Linked DNA regions of Thiorhodovibrio winogradskyi. The protein of the gene in region 2 binds, or shares a complex with, the protein of the main gene of each other region. Links are inferred from orthologs where the notes say so. Each region holds a gene or a part of one and is shown on either strand. Other genes may lie near its edges.

Evidence for each region.
Region 1: the proteins of Thiowin_RS04515 (region 2) and moaD are in contact, whole or in part, in a crystal structure (PDB 1FMA), measured with the Escherichia coli proteins. The link is inferred for Thiorhodovibrio winogradskyi from one-to-one orthologs.

Annotation. Positions count from the first base shown.
Region 1 is NZ_CP121472.1:4,089,607-4,092,589, reverse strand. It holds moaD (molybdopterin converting factor subunit 1), read right to left. Parts: upstream 1,627-2,983; coding sequence 1,375-1,626; downstream 1-1,374. Other genes in the region: moaB (molybdenum cofactor biosynthesis protein B), read right to left, coding at 2,941-2,983; Thiowin_RS18645 (molybdopterin molybdotransferase MoeA), read right to left, coding at 1,623-2,915; Thiowin_RS25435 (SH3 domain-containing protein), read left to right, coding at 777-1,082; Thiowin_RS18655 (B12-binding domain-containing radical SAM protein), read left to right, coding at 1-9. UniProt on the Escherichia coli protein: Involved in sulfur transfer in the conversion of molybdopterin precursor Z to molybdopterin.
Region 2 is NZ_CP121472.1:1,008,969-1,013,475, reverse strand. The notes cover bases 1,099-3,797. They hold Thiowin_RS04515 (molybdenum cofactor biosynthesis protein MoaE), read right to left. Parts: upstream 2,836-3,797; coding sequence 2,362-2,835; downstream 1,099-2,361. Other genes in these bases: Thiowin_RS04510 (PrkA family serine protein kinase), read left to right, coding at 3,293-3,797; Thiowin_RS04520 (diguanylate cyclase), read left to right, coding at 1,099-2,271. In the rest of the region: ppx (exopolyphosphatase), read left to right, coding at 1-374; more of Thiowin_RS04520, read left to right, coding at 526-1,098; more of Thiowin_RS04510, read left to right, coding at 3,798-4,507. UniProt on the Escherichia coli protein: Converts molybdopterin precursor Z to molybdopterin. This requires the incorporation of two sulfur atoms into precursor Z to generate a dithiolene group. The sulfur is provided by MoaD.

The DNA.
Region 1 (2,983 bases), 3.1 Mb from region 2 along the record:
ACATCGTAACTTAGCTCGAAGATTTGCGCGGCAATGATGTAAAGGACGCTTTTGTTGTCGCTTCGAAGGGCTAAGAAGCCACTGGGTTTTCCATGCATGTAGCCGTCCTTTCGTTACCTCCGGATACAGGTCGTTGAGTTGACCATACCCTTGCTTTAGCGGCTTTTTCTTAAGCGGTGCATGGCCGTTGTATCCGGGAGGTATGCTCCGACGATGATTTTGTCATGGTTGTCGAAATATTTGGTCAGCCGGTGCGCCAGAAAATCGCATGCTTGGGTATCTGGCTCGGGCAAGCGCAGAAATCCCCCCAGCCTTTTTCTTATTCCCGCCGCCACTGCTGGATGTGTCAATCCAGCTATTCTTTAGAGTGAAAATTCACTTTCCGTTTTGCTGGCCTCTTCTAGGGGGTTTCGGAGTCAGGCTTGCTTCGCGTGCATCGGGTATGGTGTCGAATCACCTCTTCCAGATCGAATTTTTGATGAATCTTATCATTTCGTGTATATCATCGCCGAACACCCACCGCGAGAGGCAAGTCTTGGGATGATTGCGCTTGTTTCTTGACAATATCTCCGTGGTCGAGCAATCTTTCCTTGCGGAAATCGGGGGATGCCAGTCGCCAAGGACGCTTGGCTGGGCTTGCAGAAACTCCGTTTTGCGTTACGGCGCCCCTGTGGTGTCGAAAATGGCGTCGGGCCTGCGGCAGGCATCGTTCGGCTGTGAACCCGCGTCGCGATCATATCAAAGCTCCGTTTCAGCCATAGACGAGGGTAATCATCATGCAGTTCGCTCAAGCCAAAGCTCGGTCAGTCAGGTTCTTGGTAGTTTCCGCGGCGGTCTTTTTGTTGGTGGCCGGATCAATGATGATCCTTCCTGGTTCAGCCAATGCGGCGGTGCCCTTCCGGGCAACGACAGATTTGAATGTACGCGCCTGCCCGTCAACGAATTGTGCGGTGATTGGGGTTCTCCGGCGTGGTAGTTGTCATGCCGCTCAAGCCTGGGTCAAGGACCGTACCTGGTTGCGGATCAACTTCCGCGGCAGGCGTGGCTTTGTCTCTGGTCGCTATGCGCGGCGGGGTTGCTAGAGGAGAAGCGCCCGATAACGTATCGTGTTAATGTGATCCAGTAGCCTCATCCTCCGGGGTGGCGCCGAACCACATAGAGATTTAGTTACCATCGTTCGCGGCTGACCGCGTCAAGCGGTCAGCCAGTATTTAGCAATTCCATATTTCGTTTTCCAGCGCCAGGTTGTTGGCCCGGTTATCTACACCAGAAGAAACACCCACATTTTGAATTGCTGGCCAGTATTTGGGTTGCCGAGACGCCTTGGTGATGCCCAGATGGGGCAGCCAACCCGGTTGGTTTAGACAACCCAGGCTAGCCTCCGGTCACGGGCGGGAAAAAGGCTACTTCGTCGCCAGGCTGAATGATGGTATCAGTGCCAGCGATGGATTGATTGACGGCGGCGAGGATTAACCGCGCGGGGGCGAGCGCCTCGGACCAGGGTTGGCCGCGCGAGGCGAGTTGGGTGCGCAGTTCGGCGGTTGTGATGGGGGATTGCAGCGGATAGTCCTCGCCCTCACAGCCAAGTGTCTCGCGCAGGCTGGCAAAATAGAGCAGGCGGATCATGTTAGCAACTCGCTGAAGGGCAGAAAGTCGACCATATCCCCGTGACTGATTTGGCTGTGCTCTGGAATCACCACCAAGCCAGCGGCCCAACTGAGTGAGGTGATGGCGGCCGAGGAACGGCTTGGAAAGACCTGGACCCGGGGCTGGCCGTTGTCGCCCAGTAGCAGCCGGGCACGCTGGTATTCTCTGCGTTTTTCCGGCTTTTTGGTTGCGAAATCGGCGCTGACGCGCCAAGGGCGGGACAGTGGGCTGTCGCTGATGCCGAGGCGACTCCCCTGGAGTTTGAGGATCAGCGGTCGGGCAAAGAGCGCGAAGGTGACGAAAAGTGACACCGGATTGCCGGGGCTGCCGATAAAGGCGACCTGACCAATACGACCGATCGCAATCGGCTTGCCGGGGCGCATCGCGACTCGGGGCAGGTCCAGCGTGCCAAGTTGCTTGAGTGCCGGGCGGACGTGGTCTTCCTCGCCGACCGAGACGCCGCCGCTGGCGATAACCAGATCGGCTTGGTTGGCGGCTTCGCGCAATGCCTGCAGGGTCGCCTCGAAGCGGTCCGGGATCATGCCCAGGTCAATGACCTCGCAGCCCAGGGCGCGCAGCAGGCCGGCGAGCATGAAGCGGTTGGAGTTATAGATCTGCCCGGGTTGCAAGGGGTGGCCGGGCAGGATAAGTTCATCGCCACTGCTCAAAATGGCGACGCGCAGGCGCCGGTAGACTTGCAACTCCGCGATACCGACTGACGCCGCGAGCGCCAGATGTTGGGGGCCGAGTTTGGTGCCCGAGTCCAGAATATGATCGCCTGCGCGAATGTCCTCGCCGCGCTGGCGGATATTGGCACCGGGCTTGATCAATGCCTCGAGGTTTGCGTGCTCATTCGGGGCGATATGCAGCCTGTCCCCATCCTGGCGGCAGATTTCCTGCACCACCACCGTATCCGCGCCATCCGGCACCGGGGCGCCGGTGAAAATGCGCGCGGCTGTGCCATGGAGGAGGGGGCCGGGCTGGCTGCCGGCGGGGATGCGCTGGCTGACGAGCCACTCGGGCGGGTCGCGGCTGAGATCGACATGGCGCAGCGCATAGCCGTCCATGGCGCTGTGGTCCCAACTGGGCTGATCGATGGGGCTAATGACAGACTGTGCAAGCATGCGTCCGAGGGCCTGATCCAGCGGTAAGGCTTCCAGCGCTAGCGGCGGAAAGTCGCGGGCCAGTATGCGCGCGATGGCCTCTTCGACAGTGAGTGTCCTATCGCTTTCGGAGTCACAGCTGTTGTGCTGGTTGACGGTGGTCATGGTGGCGATGCTTGGTTGCTAGCGCTCAGCTCTCGCTGAAGCGTTCAATGAGCTGCGCGAAGTTGCAT
Region 2 (4,507 bases):
GCCAATATCAAAAGCACGGTGCCTACCTGCTGCGCAACGCGGATCTCTCCGGCTTTACCCGCCAGGAGCAGGAGGTGCTCGCCACCCTGGTCATGTCGCATCGGAGAAAAGTCCCCAAAGAGGCCTTTGCCTCGCTACCCGAGGGGAAAAGAGACTGCGCGCGCCGGCTCTGCGTGTTACTGCGCCTCGCTGTTCTCATCCATCGCGGCCGCTCGGCAAGCGCCAAACCCAACCCAATACTCACCGCCGACAATGCCACCCTGTCACTCTGCTTCCCCGACAACTGGCTTGCCAAGCATCCGCTATCGCGCCTGGAACTCGAGGAAGAATCAGAACGCCTGAGCCAGGTTGGTATCAGCCTGGCGTTCTGCTGACCAACAACACCCAATTTGCCGGCGAACTATGCTTGCAGCGCGGCAGCTTCACCTCGGCCTTGGCACTGTTAAGTGACCAAAACCGATGAAGTGGTGACTGCCATCCTGATCTAGACCCAAGGTTCAACAAAACACAGCCAACTAGCCTCTGATGCGTTCGCAACTGCGTTTGTTGATTCCAAGTGCCCTGCTATTTGTCTGGCTGGTCGGTCTTTTTCATTACATCATCGACCTCGAACGCGAGCGACTCGCTCAGGATCGGCGCGAACAGGTTTCCCTGGAGTTGACCGATTTCATGGTGCGCCTTGAATCGGAGCTTAATGCCAATGTGTTTCTTGTCAATGGCTTAATCGCGCATATCGCAGCGGTCCAAAGAATTGACGAGGAGCAGATTCAAATTGCGTTGCAAACGCTATTCGAACTGGGTCGCCATGTGCGCAATGTCGGCATTGCACCTGGCAACCGGATTTCCCACGTTTATCCCCTTGCCGGGAATGAATCGGCAATAGGTCTGTATTATCCAGAGCATCCCAAGCAGTGGCCGGAGGTGCGCGCGGCGATTGAGTGTCGCTGTACCGTTCTTGCCGGCCCTGTCGAACTCTTTCAAGGTGGTCAAGGATTGATTAGCCGCACGCCAGTCTTTCTTGGCGACAGCCACTACTGGGGGATGATCAGTCTGGTACTGGATTTCGACAGCCTTTTTGCCGCGGTTGGACTGACACCGCAAGTGCGCGGCATTCGCTTCGCGCTGCGCAAGGTTCCGGCAAGCAAGCTGGAAAATACCCAAAAGCTGCCATTTTTTGGCAATCCCGATCTGTTCACGACGGATTCCCTGCGCCGCTGGATGATGGTTCCTGGCGGCTCTTGGGAAATTGCGGCCAAACCCGTCGCGGGCTGGCAAGCAAAATCTGTCTTGCTCAATCTTGCCACCTGGATGGGTCTGATCTTCGCGGCTGTCATGGCAGGACTGCTGTGGGCGTATTTAAGCAATCGCCAACAGGTCATATTCAGCGAGCGGCGTTTGCGCACCATCCTTGCCACGACCCACGATGGCATGATCGTGATCGACGCGAAAGGCAGAATTCTGGAATTCAATCCTGCGGCAGAACGCATGTTCGGTTACAAAGCACAAGAGTTACTTGGCGGCTCGGTCAATCAACTCATGCCAGAAAACGATGCGCGCCAGCATGACCATTATGTGCGCGCATCCTCCGTCCCCGCCAATCGTACGCGCAAGATGAGCGGACGGGAGATCGAAGGGCAAAGAAGCGATGGAACGCGCTTTCCGCTCGAGATCACCGTGGGTCATGCCGAGATGGCCGGACAACGCTTGTTTGTCGGAGTATTGCGCGACATCAGCGAACGCAAGGACATCGAAGCCAAACTCATCCGTCTGGCCACCACCGACAGCCTGACGGGGACACTCAATCGGCGCGCCTTTCTGGAAAGCGCCGAGGATAGCTGGCAATTGGCCATCAGACATCATCGCCCGCTCTCCTTGCTACTGATTGATGCTGATCATTTCAAACAAGTCAATGATACCTATGGACACCAAATTGGTGATCAAGCGTTGCAGTCCCTTGCGGATAGTGTGCGCAAGTGTCTGCGCAACCGCGACCGACTTGGGCGTTTTGGCGGTGAGGAGTTTATCGTTTTGCTGCCGGAGACAGAATACGCACAGGCCATCCATGTGGCCGAGCGATTACTCAGCACAGTTCGCGCCGTACGAATTTTGGTGGCTGGTCGAGAACCGCTCGCAGTGACGATCAGCATCGGACTAGCTACGCGCGAACCGACCCTGGCACGCCTCGACGATCTGATTCGACGCGCCGACGAGGCGCTTTATCGCGCCAAGCACGAGGGTCGGGATCGTATATGCGCATGGAAGGCATCTTGAAGGGAGCTTGCCACCCCAGTGAACGCCACCCCAGTAACACTAGCCCTGCGCGGAGGCGGCCTTGGAATGGCCAGATTCTGGAATAGTCTTCTAATTCAATGGCTGACATGAGGATGTCCATCGCTCTGCCGCCAAGGCATCCTGCTCGCGGTTTTGGACCCAACGGGGACCCTCGGGTGTGAGTTCGCGTTTCCAGAACGGGGCTTGGGTTTTGAGTGCGTCGATAAGAAACTCGCAGCCACGAAAAGCATCGCCGCGGTGGGTGCTGGCAGTCAACACAAGCACAATGGCATCGGCGGGCTGCAGGGGGCCGACTCGATGAATGACGCGCGCACCGGCAAGCGACCAGCGGGCGCGTGCCTCATCCAGCAGTCGCTGCAAGACTTTTTCGGTCATGCCGGGGTAGTATTCCAGCATCATTTCTCGCACCTCCTGCCCATGGCTCGAATCTCTCATGATTCCAACAAAGCTGACCACCGCACCGATACCAGGCAGGCGCTCACGAAAAGTGAGCTGCTCCTGCTCGGGATCGAATGCCCCAGGCTGTACCCGTACATCGAACATAGCAATTTTCCTTTTTGTCAATCTCGAGGGTTCATCGTCCGGAGCGAGCCGAAACCATGAAAGATCAGGTGGTTTCCGGGGAATTCTGTGCCAAGATGGCAATCTGAAGGTGAACTAGCGGCTTCATTTTCCGGGGCTGTACCGCACCATGCGCCTTCGCTGGGCGAAATACCTCGATTTATTAGGCGGACCACCAAGCCATTAAGCTCGAGGACATGCCCCGATCGCCCGCGCCAGAGTTGACAGGGCTGAACCCCCTCCCGTCCCGGGAGGTCAAAAATAATCGCTTCGCGGGCTCGTGAGAAGATGTGTCCACCCTCATAGTCAAAGGTATCGAGGGTCGGAGCGACCGTGAAGATTCCCGTGCCGCGCCAGAGCGGGAACCCCGCGTGGGGTCATCCCAGCGGATGCCGGCTGACTGTCAGATCACTGCCGATCGATTCAAGAGGTTCCATCGATGTCGATTTTCGAGCGTTACCGTGCCAGGTATGAGTCCTCGCGTGAAGAGGAAATGGCCCTGAATGAGTATCTCGAGTTGTGCCAGCGCGATCCGCTCGCCTATGCCGGGGCGCCCGAGCGGCTGTTAAGCGCCATCGGCGAGCCGGAACTGGTTGACACCCATGATGATTTGCGCCTGAGCCGCATTTTTCAGAACAAGGTGATTCGCCGCTACCCGGCGTTCCGTGACTTTTATGGCATGGAAGAGTCCATTGAGCAACTGGTATCCTATCTAAAACACGCGGCCCAGGGACTCGAAGAGCGCAAGCAGATTCTCTATCTGCTCGGCCCGGTGGGCGGCGGCAAATCTTCCCTGGCCGAGAAACTCAAAGAGTTGATGGAACAGGTGCCTTTTTATGCTATCAAAGGCTCCCCTGTCTTCGAATCGCCGCTCAGCCTGTTTTCGCCGGAAGAAGACGGACCCATTCTCGAGGAAGACTACGGCATCCCGACACGCTATCTGCGCACCATCATGTCGCCTTGGGCGGTCAAGCGCCTGCAGGAGTACAACGGCGATATTACCCGGTTCAAGGTGGTTAAGCTCTTTCCCTCGATTCTCGAGCAGGTGGCCATCGCCAAGACCGAACCCGGCGATGAGAACAACCAGGACATTTCCTCCCTGGTTGGCAAGGTGGACATCCGCAAACTGGAGCATTTCGCGCAGAACGATGCCGACGCCTACGCCTATTCTGGCGCGCTCTGTCGAGCCAATCAGGGGCTGATGGAATTCGTCGAGATGTTCAAGGCACCCATTAAAGTGCTGCATCCGCTGCTAACGGCGACCCAAGAAGGCAATTACAACCCAACCGAGGGGCTGTCCGCCTTGCCCTTCCAGGGGATCATTCTCGCGCACAGCAATGAATCGGAATGGCAAAGCTTCCGCAATAACAAAAATAACGAGGCCTTTCTCGACCGCGTATATATTGTGAAAGTGCCCTATTGCCTGCGGGTGACCGAGGAAAAGCAGATTTACCAAAAGCTACTGCACAGCAGCTCGCTCAATCAAGCCCCCTGCGCGCCGGGAACGCTCGAGATGATGTCGCGGTTCTCGGTGCTGACGCGCATGAAAGAGCCTGAGAATTCCAGCATCTTCTCCAAAATGCGGGTTTACGATGGCGAGAATCTGAAAGACACCGACCCCAAGGCCAAATCGGTGCAGGAATATCGCGACTAT